DNA from 3 places in the Pseudarthrobacter sp. PvP090 genome. Region 1 is predicted to be linked to each of the others. Evidence: riboswitches for the same ligand, from Rfam matches in the RefSeq annotation. Region 1 holds a riboswitch; each other region holds the start of a gene.
The links. A riboswitch is a leader RNA that binds a small molecule or an ion and turns the genes downstream of it on or off. The one in region 1 is predicted to bind S-adenosylmethionine.
Positions count from the first base shown of each region.

Region 1 (5,316 bases):
CCGGCGCCTGTACCGGGACGTGGCGCCCGCCCGGCACTCCGGCGGTGTTGTCCTCGCGGAGCTGCCGCCGGTCACCAAACAGGAGCTCATGGCCAACTTCGACGACTGGGTCACCGACCCCGCTGTCACCCGGGCCGGGGTCGAGGCGTTCATCGCCGATCCGTCCCGGGTCGGAACGCCGTACCTGGACCGGTACTTCGTCTGCACCACGTCCGGCACCACCGGGTACCCCGGGATCTTCGTGCACGATCCCCGATCCCTCGCCGTCTCCCAGTCCTTTATCCTCCGCATCGACCTGGCCTGGCTGTCTCCGCCCGAGCTGCTGGCCATGGCCCGCCGCGGATTGCGCTGGGCGGCGGTGGTGGGCACAGGCGGGCACTACGCCGGGGCGGGCTGGGTGCAATGGCAGCGCCGGCGCAGCCGGTGGCGCCGGCGCGCATTCCAGGCATTCCCGGTGCAGCAGCCGCTGGCCGGGCTCGTGGCAGCCCTGAACGACTATGACCCCTCGGCCGTTACCGGCTACCCGAGTGCCCTCGCCCTGCTCGCCGAGGAACAGTTGGCAGGCCGGCTCCACCTGAAACCGGTGGTGGTGGAGCTCGCCGGCGAGTCCTGCGGGCCGGACGTCCGGGCGCGCATCGCGGAGGCGTTCGGGGGTGCCCTCCACGATGCGTACGCTGCCTCCGAGTTCACGCCGCTGGCATTCGACTGCGCCAAAGGCTGGCTGCACGTGAACAGCGACTGGGCCATCCTGGAACCGGTCGGCGCCGACTACCGCCCCACGCCGCCGGGGGAACCGTCCCACACCGTGCTGCTCACCAACCTCGCCAACCGCGTGCAGCCCATCATCCGCTACGACCTCGGCGACTCGGTGCAGGCGAAGGCCGGCCCATGCGGGTGCGGCAGCCCGCTGCCGGCCATCCGGGTCGCGGGCCGCCGCGACGACGTCCTGCGGCTGCTGGCCGCCGACGGAACCACGGTCCGGGTCCTTCCGCTCGCCGTCGGATCCGCGCTCGACGAAACGCCCGGGCTGCACCGCAGCCAGCTCGTCCAGACGGGTCCGGCAGCCCTCCGGCTCCGGCTCGAACCCGAGCCCGGAGCCGATGCCGCGGCCGTGTGGCATGCGGCGTCCGGAAGGCTGTTGGAGTACCTCGCCGGGCTGGAACTGGGGAATGTCGGCGTCGTCCGCGCGGCAGAACCGCCGGAACAGAGCGGCCTGAGCGGGAAGTTCCGGCAGGTGATCGCCCGGGTCCCGTAATGAGCGGCGGCTAGAAGAACATCGGCGGGGCGTCCAGGACCGTCTCATCGACGCGCCGGGCCTCCCACTGGCTGAACGGTTTGTCCAGCTCGTATTTACCCTCCCCGGTGCGGTAGAGGGTGCGGACCTCGGCGTTGTCCGGGTTGTTGAGGGACTCGAAATACTCCACGGACCAGTGGAACCAGCGCATGCAGAACAGCCGCATGGTGAGCCCGTGGGTGACAAACAGCGCGTTGGGGGCGTAGCTCGGTTTGGACCAGTGCCGGTACAGCGTCTCCATGAAGGAAGAGATCCGGTCATAGACATCCGAGCCGGACTCGCCTTCCCGGAAGCGGTAGAAGAAGTGGCCGTAGGCGTTCCGGAGTTCCTTCTGGTCCTCGATCTCACCGGCGATCTGGAAGTTGGCCCAGTCCTGCTCCCGCAGCCGTGGCTCCTCGATCACCCGCTCCACCAGCGGACCGAGGTTGAGCGCCTCCAGGGTCTGGTAGGCCCGCAGGTAGGGGGAGACATACACGCACACCGGACGGCCGTCCAGCAGCCGCCGGACCTGTTCGCCGGCCGCCCGGGCCTGCTCCACACCGAGGTCGGTCAGCGGAATCCGGTAGTCGGGCACCCGGTTGTAGATCGAGGTGTCGGCGTTGGCGGCGGACTGGCCGTGCCGGATCATGATGATTTTCCCGGGCGCACTCATAAACCCCAAGCATAGGCGGCAACGCCGGTAAGGCAGGGCAAGCGGAGACCGGGCAAGATAGGAACATGCTGGTTCCCTCGCGCCGCCGCCTGCGGTTGGAAGTCTGGATCGTCCTGGGCCTGTCCCTGGGACAGTCCGCCGTGTACTCGGTCGTTCAGTTGCTGGACAAAATGACCCGGGCGCCGCTGGCGGAAGGCACTTCCACCCTGAACCGTTCGCAAAGCAGCCGCGAATACTTCGATCTCACCTACCAGCTGCTGGATATCTTCTTCGCGCTGGTGCCGGTGGTCCTGGCGCTCTACTTCCTCACCGACCACCGGACCTCCGCCCTGTCCGGAGACGGCAGCCGCGGCGGCACGGCGTTCCAGAAACTGGGCCTCAATTTCGACCGCCCCGGCAGGGACCTGCTGCAGGGGTTCGGGCTGGCGGCGCTGATCGGCATCCCGTCCCTGGGCCTGTACGCCGCGGGCCGGGCGATGGGCATTACGACGGCGATCATCCCCAGCGCGCTGGACGCCTACTGGTGGACCGTGCCGGTGCTGGTCCTGTCCGCGATCCGGCACGGCATCGTCGAGGAAGTGATCGTGGTGGGCTACCTGCTGGACCGGCTCGGCAAGTTCGGTTGGAGCCTGCCGCTGGCAATCTTCACGAGTGCCATGCTGCGCGGCAGCTACCACCTCTACCAGGGCTTCGGGCCGTTCATCGGCAACGCCATCATGGGCGTCATCTTCGCGCTGGTCTACACCAAAACGCGCCGCCTGATGCCGCTGGTGATCGCCCACGCCGTGCTGGACATCGTCGCGTTCGTCGGCTTCAGCCTCTTCGGCAAGTCCATCGGCCTCGGCTGACCCCGCGTTGCCTTAAAGGGCCGGCAGCCAGGGCGGCGCGTTAAAGAGTTTCGGCCGCCATCGGTGGGTGACGTCATTGTCACCCGCTGATGGCGGCCGAAGTGTGGGGCGTGGAAGCGTTAGATGGTGACGGCTCCGGAGGCCGTCTCGAAGGTGACGGAGAGGATGCCGGGTGTCCCGCGGGGAGCGAGCCAGTTCACGGCCACGTCTTCCAGCGGCTTCTCGACCGGGACACCGAGCCATTCGGTGACACGCTCCGCCGAGCCGGCGATCGTGAGGGCGGACATCTTGACGTTGCTCTCGTAGGCCTTCGAGGGGTGGAGTTCCGGATCGCCTTCCCACTTGAGCATGTACGGGACCTGGGGATCGGCGATGAGCCCGAGGATGCCGATCTGCTTCCAGACCAGTTCGCGGCCGTCCGGGAACTTCCGGTTGCCGTTGACGGCGGCGCGGCCGAGCCGCTCCTCGAACGGGGCGAGGTCGTCGACTTCGACGCACCAGCCCATCCAGCCGCCGCCTGCTTCGGAGCGGGCGCGGACGGCCTGGCCGAAGGGGGCCTTGTCGGACGCGGGGTGGTTCAGGACCTCCACGACCTCCACATATTTGTGTCCCGCGAGCGGGATGATCATGTTGCGGGTCCCGAATCTGGGGTGTACTCCGCCCTTCACGGCTTCGACGCCGAGGGCAGACGCAATTCGTTCGGTGGTGGCAGCGAGGCCATCTTGTTCACAGGCGTAAGAGACGTGATCCATGCGCATGCCCTCATCTTGGCACTTTGTGATGCGCCTCTCAGCTTAGGGCCTCCTAACCGTGGTGGGATGTCATTTCCAACGGCAACCGTCCGTGCACTTTTCCGCGCCACCGCGGGGAACGGAAGGGCCTCCCCGGACCCGCCGGGCGCCCAACTTCATGTTCGTCACAAAGCTATCCAGAGCCAGGAGCCGGTTCCTAGACTGGGGTCAGGTCATGAGTGCCAGCACACAGCCCCGGCTTGCTGGCCGGCAACCCTCGTTACGCGGTGGGGTGCCCCGGGTGAAGACCTGGCCGTCCGGCACCCGCCGGAGGGCAAGCGCGGCGCCAGTGCTGCCCCGGGCCAAAGAGCTCCGGTGCTGCCTGTGCCCGGTTCCCTAAGGAGTGTCCCGATGTCCAGTGCCTGGTCCTTCGAAACCCGCCAGATCCACGCCGGCCAGGAGCCGGACAGCGCCACCGGCGCCCGGTCGCTGCCGATCTACCAGACGACGTCGTTCGTCTTCCCCAGCGCGGAAAGCGCCGCCAACCGCTTCGCCCTCGCCGAACTCGCCCCCATCTACACCCGGATCGGCAACCCCACCCAGGACGCCGTGGAACAGCGGGTGGCCAGCCTGGAAGGAGGACTCGCGGCCCTGCTGCTGAGCTCCGGGCAGGCCGCGGAGACCTTTGCGATCCTGAACGTCGCCGAGGCCGGCGACCATGTGGTGGCCAGCCCCAGCCTCTACGGCGGCACCTACAACCTGCTGGCGCACACCCTGAAAAAGTTCGGCATTTCCGTGACCTTCGTGCAGGACCCGGACAACCTGGCGCAGTGGCGCGACGCCGTGCAGCCCAACACCAAGCTGTTCTTCGGCGAAGTGGTCTCCAACCCGCGCCAGGACGTACTGGACATCGAGGGCATCTCGCGGGTGGCGCACGAGGCGGGGGTCCCGCTGATCGTGGACAACACGCTCTCCACGCCGTACCTCATCCGGCCGATCGAATGGGGAGCGGACATTGTGGTGCATTCCGCCACCAAGTACCTCGGCGGCCACGGGACCGCGATCGCGGGCGTGATCGTGGATTCCGGCAACTTCGACTTCGGCAAGGACCCGGAGCGCTTCCCCGGCTTCAACACCCCGGACCCCACCTACAACGGCCTGGTCTACGCCCGGGACCTCGGCAAGGACGGTGCCCTCGGCGCCAACCTCTCCTACATCCTCAAGGCGCGCGTCCAGTTGCTGCGCGACCTCGGCTCGGCGGTCTCCCCGTTCAACGCCTTCCTCATCGCCCAGGGCCTCGAGACCCTCAGCCTGCGCGTGGAGCGGCACGTCGCCAACGCCACCAGGGTGGCGGAATGGCTGGAGGCCAGGGACGACGTCGAATCGGTCGCCTACGCGGGGCTGCCGTCCAGCCCCTGGTACGAACGCGGACGCAAGTACGGCCCGAAGGGGACCGGCGCCGTCGTCGCCTTCAACATTGCCGGGGGAGCGGAGGCGGGCAAGCGCTTCGTCGACGCCCTCGAACTGCACTCGCACGTGGCCAACATCGGCGACGTGCGCTCGCTGGTCATCCACCCGGCGTCGACCACCCACAGCCAGCTGTCCCCGGAACAGCAGACCGTCGCCGGCGTGCACCCCGGCCTCGTCCGGCTCTCCGTGGGCCTGGAACACATCGACGACATCCTCGCCGACCTCGACGCCGGATTCCGCGCGGCCAAAACCGCCTGAGCGCCGCCCGCGCCCGGCGTCCCGGCCCTGTGGCCCGGGCGCCGGGCACCGGATCAGCGCCGG
Region 1 covers NZ_JBEPPO010000013.1:111,279-116,594, reverse strand. The annotation lists gene ABIC21_RS15820 (phenylacetate--CoA ligase family protein) at 1-1,255, shown strand, start outside; gene ABIC21_RS15815 (histidine phosphatase family protein) at 1,266-1,946, opposite strand; gene ABIC21_RS15810 (CPBP family intramembrane glutamic endopeptidase) at 2,012-2,794, shown strand; gene ABIC21_RS15805 (VOC family protein) at 2,914-3,552, opposite strand; SAM riboswitch class IV at 3,757-3,872, shown strand; gene ABIC21_RS15800 (bifunctional o-acetylhomoserine/o-acetylserine sulfhydrylase) at 3,937-5,253, shown strand.

Region 2 (5,316 bases), on a different contig from region 1:
CTGGGCCACGGATACGAGGTCGAACGCCCCGGCGGGCAGCCCGGTGTGCTCGGCGGTGCCCTCCACGGCGGTGACTCCCGGGAGCGTCCGGCGCAGCTGTTCCAGCATGTCGGCGGAAGGGTCCACCGCGACCGTGTGCAGGCCTCGCCCGGCCAGCAGTGCCGTGAACTTCCCGGTTCCGGCGCCGAGGTCCGCGGCGTCCTTCGCGCCCGGGGCGACCAGCCAGTCGGCGGAATCGGCGGGGTACCCGGGGCGGACGCGTTCGTAGTGTTCCCCGCCGTCCTGGAAGCTCTGCCCCAGCTCCTGGCGGCGTTCTTCATGCAATTTGGGTCCGCCGCGTGCCACGTGCGATCTCCTTCGGCAGGTCCGGGTTGGGTACCTTTCGAATTTACCGCACGCGGCAGCGCCGGTGATTCCTAACCGCGGGCCCGCCGGGGTTGTCAGTCCTGGGTGCAGGGGGCCGCACCGGCGGTGCCGGGTGTGTTGGGGGCCCAGTGCGGGTAGGTGCGCGTGTCGTTGGACGGCACCCAGCGTCCGGCGTCCACGACGTAGTCCCAGCCGAGGCCGGTCCGGCGCAGCTCCTGGAGGGCCGCGAGCAGCCGCTGGGCGTCTTCCAGCCGGGAACCCAGGCCGAAACTGGCGCGCAGTGAGCCGGAGGGCAGCCCAAGACGCCGCAGCAGGGGGTGCGCGCAGAAGCGGCCGTCCCGCAGCCCGATGCCGTGTTCGGCCGACAGGTAGGCCGCCACGAGGCCCGCGTCGTAGCCTTCCAGCGAGAAGTTGACGACGCCGATCGTGCCGGTACCCGTGCCGTTGCCGGGCCCGGTCCCGGTCCCGGAGTCACCGGTCCCGGAGTCGAAGGAAGCACTGTCCGAGAAGATCTGGTGGACGCTCACGCCGTCGATCCGGGCGAGGCCCTCGACGAGGAAGGACCGGATCGCGTTTTCGTGCGCGTGCCACTGCTCCACGTCCAGGTCGGCGATCACCTGGGTGGCCCGGGCCAGGGTGGCGGCGCCAAGGACGTTGGGGGAGCCGCCTTCATGCCGGGCGGGGCCGGTGGTCCAGCTGACACCGTCAATCCGGGCGTCCTGCACGGCTCCGCCGCCGGCCAGGTGCGGTGTGCCGGCGTCGAGCCAGTCGGGACGGCCGATCAGTACCCCGGCGCCGAACGGTGCGTAGAGCTTGTGTCCGGAGAAGGCGAGGTAGTCGACGCCGTCCGCGGCGATGTCGATCCGCCGGTGCGGTGCCAGCTGCGCGGCGTCGACGACGATCCTGGCGCCGTGGTCGTGCGCCAGGGCGGCCAGGGCCCGGATCGGCAGGATCTCTCCGGTGACGTTGGAGGCCCCGGTCACGGCGAGCAGGCTGACGCCGCCGTGGGCGAGCTCCGTGCGAAGCAGTTCCAGGGTGGCTGCCAGGGTGGGGGCGGCGATGACGCTGCGGTGCGGGACGCGCTGCCAGGGCAGCAGGTTGGCATGGTGCTCGATGTCGAGGTACAGCACCTCGCCGGTGTGCACGCCGTCGACGGCGGGCAGGCAGCCGGCCAGCAGGTTCAGGGAATCGGTGGTGTTCCGGGTGAATATCACCGCATCGTCCGGCCGGCCGCCCACGAACTCCCGGACAATGGTGCGGGCGTTCTCGTAGACCGAGGTGCTGATCTGCGAGGCGTAGCCGGCACCGCGGTGGACGCTGGCGTAGAACGGCAGGATTTCGTTGAGGTAGGCCGAGACGACGGACAGGGCCGGGGCCGAGGCGCCGTAGTCCAGATTGGCGTAGCGGACGTGGCCGCCCTGGATGAGCGGTGCCTGGATCTCGGCGCCGGTTACGGCGGCCAGCGGCCGGCGGGCCACGGCGAACCGCGCGTCGGGACGGGCCTGGCCCGTACTGGGCTGGACATCGGCGGTGGCGGGAATGGTGGCAGTCGTCATGGGACCTCGCTCGAAAAGGACCCCACGCACCGGGGATCCGCGCTTGCCGGGTCCGTTCCGGACCGGCCAGGTCGTCACCCGGGGCACCCCACCGCGAATGGAGGGTTGCCGGCCAGCAAACCGGGGTTTCGCGCTGGCACTCGTGACCTGCTTCGAGCGTAGGTCATGCCTGCCGCCGCAGAAAAGACGCGGCGGGAATGTGAAGCGCTTTGTTACGGAACGTCCCTAGAGCAGGTCGTCCAGGCCCGGGTTGAGGCGCTTGAGGACCTCCGAGTGCAGAATGGAGTTCGTGGCCAGGGCGTTGCCGCCGAACGGGCCGTCTTCGCCTTCGAGGGAGGTGAAGCGTCCCCCGGCCTCCGTGACAATCGGGACCAGCGCCGCCATGTCGTAGAGGTTCAGTTCGGGCTCGCAAGCGATATCGACGGCGCCTTCGGCCACGAGGCAGTAGGACCAGAAGTCCCCGTACGCGCGGGTGCGCCAGACCTCCTCGGTGAGGCCGAGGAACTCGTCGAGGTTGCCGCGCTGTTTCCAGCCGCCCAGGCTGGAATAGGAGAGGGAGGCGTCCGAGAGCTCGGAGATGTTGGAGACCTTCAGCCGGGTGGCGGCGGCAAGCGAACGGCCCGTGTACGCTCCGGCGCCCTTGGCGGCCCACCAGCGCTTGCCCAGCGCCGGGGCGCTGACGACGCCGACAACCGGCTCGCCCTCGTCGACGAGGGCGATCAGCGTGGCCCAGACGGGGACGCCGCGGACGAAGTTCTTGGTCCCGTCGATCGGGTCGATGATCCAGCGGCGGGAGCCGTGGCCGGAGCTGCCGAACTCCTCGCCGAGGACAGCGTCGCGGGGACGGGAGCGGGACAGCTGGCCGCGGATGGCCTCCTCGGCAGACTTGTCGGCGTCGGTCACCGGCGTCAGGTCCGGCTTCGTCTCAATCCGAAGGTCGAGCGCCTTGAAGCGGCTCATGGTCTGGGAATCTACGGAATCTGCCAGTACATGGGCAAGGCGCAGGTCATCGTTGTAGCTCGAAGCGGGTTGACTCATGGTTCCAAACTACCGCCAAAGCGGGCGGCGGGGCGGGAGGCCACGTGGCTGCGCCGCAGGATGCGGGCAGGCGCGCGGCCGCTGCCGGCCGAACCGGCGGACTGGCCGACTAGGAGACGGTGCCCAGTTCCTTGACGTCCTGGGCTTCCATCCGCGGGTCGGTCCCCAACAGGCGGCGGAGTGAGGCGAGCCGGGCGGGGCCGGATTCGCCGGCGTGGCCGGCGGCCACCCAGGCGTCAACCCCACAGTTGACGGCGCTGGAATCGTGTTTGCAGCCCCGCTCGCAGTCGTCGGTGCCGGGCTCGAGGTCGGGGAAGGACCGCAGGATCCGGTCGGGGTCCACATGGGCCAGGCCGAAGGAGCGGATGCCGGGGGTGTCGATGATCCAGCTGCCCGGCGGCGCATCGTTGACCTTGAGGGCCAGCGCGGAGGAGGACGTGTGGCGGCCGCGCCCGGTCACGGCGTTGACGCCGCCGGTGGCGCGTTCGGCGCCGGTCAGGGCGTTGACCATGGTGGATTTTCCGACGCCGGAGTGGCCCAGCATAACGGTGACCTTACCGTCGAGGTGGGCGCGCAGCTGGGAGACGGCGCCTTTGTCCAGCCGCGCCGAAAGCCCGTCGTCCGAGCGGGCATCGATGCCGGAGGCGGCGGAGTCCGCCGTCTTGGAGATGATCACCGGGAAGGCAAGGTGCTGGTAGTTGGAGAGGAGTTCCGCGGGATCCTTGACGTCCGCCTTGGTGACGAGCAGCAGCGGCTCGATGCCGGCATCGTAGGCGGCCACTAGGGCGCGGTCGATGAACCCGGTCCGGGGCTCGGGATTGGCGGCCGCCACCACGATCACCAGCGTGTCGGCATTGGCGACGACTGCGCGCTCGATCGGGTCCGTGTCGTCGGCGCTGCGCCGCAGCAGGGTCTTGCGGTCCTGGATCTTGACCAGACGTGCGAGGGTGTCCGGTTCGCCGCTGACGTCCCCGACCAGGGAGACGAAGTCGCCGGCGACGACGGGGTTCCGGCGCAGTTCCCGGGCGCGGGCGGCGATGATCTTGCGTTCCTCGGGGGTGCCCTCGGCGACGACCGCGGTGTAGCGTCCGCGGTCAACGGTGATGATCCGCCCGGTGACGGCGTCTTCGTAGGCGGGCCGGTCCTTGGTGCGGGGCCGCGTGCCCTTCTTGTTGGGGCGGATCCGGACGTCGGATTCGTCCCAGGAGTCAGTGCTGCGTGCCACCGGGGGTGTCCTTCTCTGCGGGGGCCGCGCTGCCGGCGCCCTGGGCGAGCATGGACTCCCACAGCTGCGGGAAGTCGGGCATGGTTTTGGCGGTGGTCGCGATATCCTCGACCTCGATGCCGCGAACGGCGAGGCCCAGGATGGCGCCGGCCGTGGCCATGCGGTGGTCGGCGTAGCTGTGGACGACGCCGCCGTGCAGCGGTGCGGGCCGGATGATGAGGCCGTCGGAGGTCTCCTCGGCGTCGCCGCCCAGGCGGTTGATCTCGGCGACGAGAGCGGCCAGCCGGTCTGTTTCGTGCCCGCGGAGGTGGGCGATGCCGCTCAGCCGCGAGGGGCCGCTGGCGAGGGCGCAGAGCGCGGCGACCGTGGGGGCGAGTTCGCTGGTCTCGTCGAAGTCCGCGCCTTTGATCTCCGGGCCGCCGGTGACGGTCAGGGTGCCGTCCGTGAGCGTCACCGTGGCCCCCATGGTCGTGAGGATGCTGCGCCACAGATCGCCGACCTGGGTGGTCGGGGCCGGCCAGTTGGGGATGCGGACGGTGCCGCCGGTGGCCAGGGCCGCCGCGAGGAAGGGGCCCGCGTTGGAAAGGTCCTGTTCGATCCTGAGGTCAAAGGCGCGGATCGGCCCGGGGGAGACAATCCAGTGGTTCGGGCGGGAATCGTCTACGGCCACCCCGGCTCCGCGGAGCACGGCGACCGTCATGTTGATGTGGTCCAGGCTGGGGACGGGCTTCCCGGCGTGGTCCCTGCTCTGATGTTCGAGGTGCAGTCCCTCGGTGAAGCGGGCTCCGGCCAGGAGCAGCGCGGAAACAAACTGCGAGGAAGCGCTGGCGTCGATGACGAGGTGGCCGCCCCGCACTTCGCCGGTGCCGTCGACGGCGAACGGCAGCGACGCGGCGGAGTTGCCGTCGGGCGCGGTGACGGCGACGCCCAGCCCCGTGAGCGCCTCGATGATCGGCCCCATCGGGCGCAGGCGCGCGTGCGGGTCGCCGTCGAACAGTGCCACACCCCGGCGCAGGGCCGCGACCGGCGGGACGAACCGCATGACCGTTCCGGCCAGCCCGCAGTCGATATCCGTCCGGGCCCCGGCGGCGTCCAGGCTGATGGGCGTAATGGCAAGGTCGGGACCGAAAT
Region 2 covers NZ_JBEPPO010000006.1:274,451-279,766, reverse strand. The annotation lists gene ABIC21_RS09435 (class I SAM-dependent methyltransferase) at 1-345, opposite strand, end outside; gene ABIC21_RS09430 (aminotransferase class V-fold PLP-dependent enzyme) at 441-1,922, opposite strand; SAM riboswitch class IV at 1,957-2,070, opposite strand; gene hisN (histidinol-phosphatase) at 2,148-2,960, opposite strand; gene rsgA (ribosome small subunit-dependent GTPase A) at 3,070-4,185, opposite strand; gene aroA (3-phosphoshikimate 1-carboxyvinyltransferase) at 4,169-5,316, opposite strand, start outside.
Region 2: linked by a shared signal. The riboswitch ahead of ABIC21_RS09430 (aminotransferase class V-fold PLP-dependent enzyme) and the one ahead of ABIC21_RS15800 (bifunctional o-acetylhomoserine/o-acetylserine sulfhydrylase) in region 1 are both predicted to bind S-adenosylmethionine.

Region 3 (5,316 bases), on a different contig from region 1:
GGCGTCCCGGGAATGGAACGACGGCGTCGACCCCGCCCCGGTGCCGACACTGCTGCTGCGGATGGCCGCCTGGCAGGCCAGCAACTGCGGGCTCCGTGGCCAGCTGCTGGACTTCGGAACCTTCACCCCTGCCCCGGCCGCGGACGTGGTCCACGCACTGGTGGACTTCGTGGCCCCCGTGCTGGCGGAGCAGGGCGAACTGGACCTGGTGCGGGCGGGCGTCGGCCGGATCCTGGCCCAAGGCACCGGTTCGCAGCTGCAGAGGGAACCGTTCCACTCAGGCGGGCTGGCCGCCGTCGTCGAACGTGCCGTGGAAGTGACGATGCAGGGAACCTCCGCCGGGGACCCGGCGGACCAGGACGAATCCCTGGGCCGGGTCCGCCGCGGCTGACCCCTACCGCGAAAAGCACTAGACCTGCTTCAGCGCCTGGCCAAGGTCGCGGGTCAGGTCCTCAAGGTCCTCGAGGCCCACGGAGAGGCGCACCACGCCGTCACTGAGCCCGATCGCTGCCCGGCCCTCGGGCCCCATGGCGCGGTGCGTGGTGGTCGCGGGGTGGGTGATGAGCGACTTCGAATCGCCCAGGTTGTTGGAGATGTCGATGATCCGCAGCGCATCCAGCAGCGCGAACGCTGCCTCTTTCGCCGAACGCCCGGCGGACGGGGAGAGCTCGAAGGTCAGCACGGTGCCGCCGGCCTTCATCTGCCGGGCAGCCAGTTCGTACTGCGGGTGGGACGGCAGCAGCGGGTACTTGACCCAGCTGACCGCGGGCTGCTCTTCAAGCCATGCGGCCAGCCGCAGCGCGGAGGCGGAGGAGTGGTTCACCCGCAGGGCCATGGTCTCCAGCCCCTTGGTCAGCACCCACGCGTTGAAGGCGGACAGCGCCGGGCCGGTGTGGCGCATGAGCTGCTTGACCGGGCCCTCGATGAAGTCCTTGGTGCCCAGGATCGCGCCGCCGAGCACCCGGCCCTGGCCGTCGATGTGCTTGGTCCCCGAATACACGACCACATCCGCGCCGAGCTCCCCGCAGCGCTGCAGCAGGGGGGTGGCAAAGACGTTGTCGACGACGACCGTCGCACCGGCGGCGTGCGCCAGTTCGCTCACGGCGGCGATGTCCACGATTTCCTGCATCGGGTTCGACGGCGACTCGAAGAAGACCGCCGTCGTCGGCTCCGACAGCGCCGACCGCCACTGCTCCATGTCCGGGCCGTCCACAAAAACCGTCTCGACGCCCCAGCGGGGAAGGATCTCGTTGAGGATCACGAAGCAGGAACCGAACAGCGAACGGGCCGCGACCACCCGGTCGCCGGCGGCCAGCAGGGCGCCGAGGGCAGTGAAGACCGCGGACATGCCCGAGGCGGTGGCGAAGCAGGCCTCGGTGCCTTCGAGCAGCCGCAGCCGTTCCTGGAAGGTGGCCACCGAGGGGTTGCCGTAGCGGGAGTAGACGAAGCGTTCGTCCTCGCCGGTGAAGGCGCGCTCCGCGGCGGCCGCGGATTCGTAGACGAAGCCCGAGTTCAGGAAGACCGGTTCGGACGTTTCCTGGAAGCCGGTGCGGTCGAGTCCGCCGCGGACAGCCTGGGTATCGGCGCTCCAGCCGGCGGCGTCAGGATTGAAGGTCACTTAGTGCTTTCCGGGGTTGGTGGGCAGGCCGCGGTTCTTCCAGCCGTTGACGGTGCGTTCGCCGTAGCGGTCCGGTTCGCCTTCGAAGCCCTCAAGGACGTTGTAGGAGGTGAAGCCGGCGTCCGTCGCTGCGATCGCGGCGGCGATGGACCGGGCGCCCGAACGGCACAGGAACACCAGTTCGGTGCCTTGCTCTTCGGGGGCCGGCTGTTTCAGCTGCAGCTTCAGCTGTTCTATGAACCGCGCATTGGGGATGCCGCCGGCCAGGTTCCACTGGATGAAGAGCGGATCGTTCCGCTTGCTGCCTGCGGCCGCGGTGTCCGGGATGCCGATGTGGGCCCATTCGCCCTCGGTGCGGACGTCCACCAGGATGGCGCCGTCCTCCAGCTTGGCCCAGGCCTCCTGCGGGCTGAGGTCCCCGGCGTAGCTCACGCGTGGCCCTCGCCGTCGAACTCGAGGTCGTCCACGGCATTGGCGACGGCGGCATCGGCGCTGGCGATCGCCGCCGGCAGCACGACGGCCTGCGCCACGATGACGCTGCTGCCGTTGAACGCGGCGGACGGGCTGCCGTGCAGCACGTAGCCCTCGGCGAGGGCAGCCGAGACGCGCTCGCAGAAGGCGCGGTCATCGGGGCCAGTGAACAGGCGGTACGCCAGTCTCTCTTCGGCGGCACCGGGTAATGCGGGGGACGGGGCGGGCGCTGTTTCGGGGACAGCGGGGGCGGACGCGTCAGGCACGACGGATCTCCTTCTTTCACGCTTGCAGCTCGAATGGTCGATATGCCGAGTATTCACCTGAGGCACCCCGCCGCGAAAGGGAGGGTTGCCGACCGGCCAGTCAGGGCTTGGCGCCGGTTCTCATTACTCACCAAAAACGTAACACCTGCGACGCCGGCCCGCACCGCCGCCGCCGTCATGTTAAGTAACGCTCCGCGTTGCTTTCGGGGAGGCTACTCGATCGTGGCGTACAGCGCGTTGAGCTCCGCGGTGAGCTGCCGGCGCAGCTCCGGGGTGCCGATTTCCTTGCCGTCGATGTGGTTGACGGGCGCCAGGAGCCGGATGCTGGAGATCAGCCACACGGCGTCGGCGTCGTACAGGTCACGGGGCTCCAGCGGGCCGTAGCCCAGCTCCCAGCCGGCGGCCTTCGCCGCGGTGAACAGGGCGCCCTGCGAGGTGCCGGGCAGGATCCCGCTGTCGAGCTGGGGCGTGATGAGCCGCCGGACGGTGCGGACCCCGCCGGCGCCGTCGTCGGAGGTCTCCAGGTGCGCGAGCAGCACGGTCGACGTCGGACCCTCCAGGACCCGGCCGTCCGCGGAGGTGAAGATGACGTCGTCCGCGCCCTGGGCATGCGCGTAGCGCAGCGCGGCCATGTTGACGGCGTAGGACAGTGTCTTGGCGCCCATGAGCAGCCAAGGTGCCCGTTCCCCGATGTCGCTGTCGTAGCCGCGGTCCAGCAGGATGACGTCGATCCCGGTGTCGCGCTGGCGCCTCCCGGCCGGTCCGGGGGCGGAGGCCTGGACCCAGCAAGTGGGCCCGGGCGCACCCTCGACGCCGCGGGTCACGAGGAGCTTGACCACGAGTTCGTCGTCCCCGGCGGCCCCGGCGCCAGGGACGTGCTGGCGCCGGTATTCGCCGATGGCCGTCGCGATGGCCCGCCGCCAGGCTTCCTCCGCGGGGATGTCCAGCTCCAGCAGCCGGGCGGACCCGGCCAGCCGGTCCAGGTGCGCCTGGAGCTTGCGGGGCTGCCCGCCCACGGCCAGCAGCGACTCGAAGACCCCGTCGCCGCGGGTGGCGCCCTGGTCCGTCGCCATCAGCTGCGGCCGGGTGGCATCGGCCAGCCGGCCGCCGTCGAACGCAGGATCCAGGAAGACCAGCACCGGGACGGGGGCGGGAGCGGCGGCAGGAGAAGTCATGGCTTCAGCTTAGTGCGGCGGGCTGCGGGATAGGATTTGAAGGTTGCCCGTTCCGGAACTGTTCCGCGGGTCTGGAACTTGAGGGGTTCATCTGTGTTGTGGCCTTTTTCTCTCGCGGAAACTCTCCCGTCCTGGGTGATCATGATCCTCACCGTCGTTGATCTGGCCATCCGGGTGCTGGCCCTCGGCATCATCCCCGGAAACCGCCGCCCCACCACGGCCATGGCGTGGCTGCTGGTCATCTTCTTCGTCCCGGCCGTGGGTCTGGTCCTCTTCCTGCTCTTCGGCAACTTCCGGCTCTCCCGCAAGCGCCGGGCGCAGCAGGACGCCGTGAACACCCGGGTACGCGCCGGCACCTCCGAGCTGGCGATGCTGGAAAGCCGCTATGAGGGCCCGGAATGGGTGTCCTCCGCAGCGGAACTGAACAAGACGCTCGGCTCGCTGCCGATGGTGGACGGCAACCGCGTGGAGCTCCTGCCCGGCTACCCCGACTCGATCAAGGCGATGGCTGCCGCCGTCCGGGACGCCAAGGAATTCGTCAACGCCGAGTTCTACATCCTGAGCTCGGACCACGTCACCGACGAGCTGCTGACCGCGATGGAGGAGGCAGCCGACCGCGGCGTCGAAGTCCGGCTCCTGTTCGACCACCTGGGGACCCTGCGCATCAAGGGTTACAGCAAGCTGATCGCCAGGCTCAAGGCCGGCAAGATCCGCTGGCGTCCCATGCTGCCGCTGAACCCGATGCAGGGGCAGTGGCGCCGGCCGGACCTGCGCAACCACCGCAAGATCATGGTGATCGACGGCGAAATCGCCTTCACCGGGTCGCAGAACCTGATCGAGCCCTCCTACAACAACCCGCGGCACCGCAAGATCGGCCGCGAATGGGTCGAGCTGATGGCCTGCCTGCGCGGGCCGATCGTCACCACGCTCAACGTCGTCTTCGCCACCGACTGGCTCAGCGAAACCGACGAATCCCTCGAGGGCCAGCTCGCGCACCGGCCCGAACTGCACGCCGGGAACGTCACGGCCCAGGTGGTGCCCAGCGGCCCCGGCTTCATCACCGAAAACAACCTGCGGCTCTTCAACACGCTGATCTACTCGGCGCAGCGCAAGATCTCGATCTGCAGCCCGTACTTCGTCCCCGACGATTCGCTGCTGTACGCGGTGACGACGGCGGCGCAGCGCGGCGTCGACGTCGAACTCTTCGTCTCGGAAAAGGGCGACCAGTTCCTGGTGCACCACGCCCAGCAGTCCTACTACGAGGCACTGCTGGAGGCCGGCGTGCGGATCTACCTGTACAAGGCCCCGTTCGTGCTGCATGCCAAGCACTTCACCATCGACAACGAGGTGGCCGTGCTGGGCTCCAGCAACATGGACATGCGCTCCTTCTCGCTGAACCTCGAGGTCTCGGTGATGCTCCTCGGCGAGGACATCGTGCAGCGGATCAGCGCCGTGGAGGACACCTACCGGGGCATTTCGCGCGAGCTGACGCTCGAGGACTGGATGAAGCGGCCGATGGGGGATAAATACGTGGACAACGTCGCCCGGCTGACGGCGACGCTGCAGTAGCCGGCGTCAGGGCCGACGACGGCGTCAGCCGGGCGGGAACTCCGCGCCGAGCGCCGAGAGGACCCCGAAGGCCTTGGTCCGGATTTCCTCGTACTCCTCCTGCGGCGAGGAATCCGCGGTGATCGCTCCGCCGACGCCGAGGCTGAGTCCGGTTCCCCCGCCGGGCTGCTCCGTGAGCACGAGGGTGCGGATCGCGACCGCCAGATCGGTCGCGCCG
Region 3 covers NZ_JBEPPO010000003.1:59,734-65,049, forward strand. The annotation lists gene ABIC21_RS03990 (glutamate--cysteine ligase 2) at 1-391, shown strand, start outside; gene ABIC21_RS03995 (O-succinylhomoserine sulfhydrylase) at 410-1,618, opposite strand; gene ABIC21_RS04000 (rhodanese-like domain-containing protein) at 1,619-2,050, opposite strand; gene ABIC21_RS04005 (DUF1737 domain-containing protein) at 2,047-2,274, opposite strand; SAM riboswitch class IV at 2,369-2,483, opposite strand; gene ABIC21_RS04010 (aminodeoxychorismate lyase) at 2,568-3,530, opposite strand; gene cls (cardiolipin synthase) at 3,672-5,099, shown strand; gene pabB (aminodeoxychorismate synthase component I) at 5,124-5,316, opposite strand, start outside.
Region 3: linked by a shared signal. The riboswitch ahead of ABIC21_RS04005 (DUF1737 domain-containing protein) and the one ahead of ABIC21_RS15800 (bifunctional o-acetylhomoserine/o-acetylserine sulfhydrylase) in region 1 are both predicted to bind S-adenosylmethionine.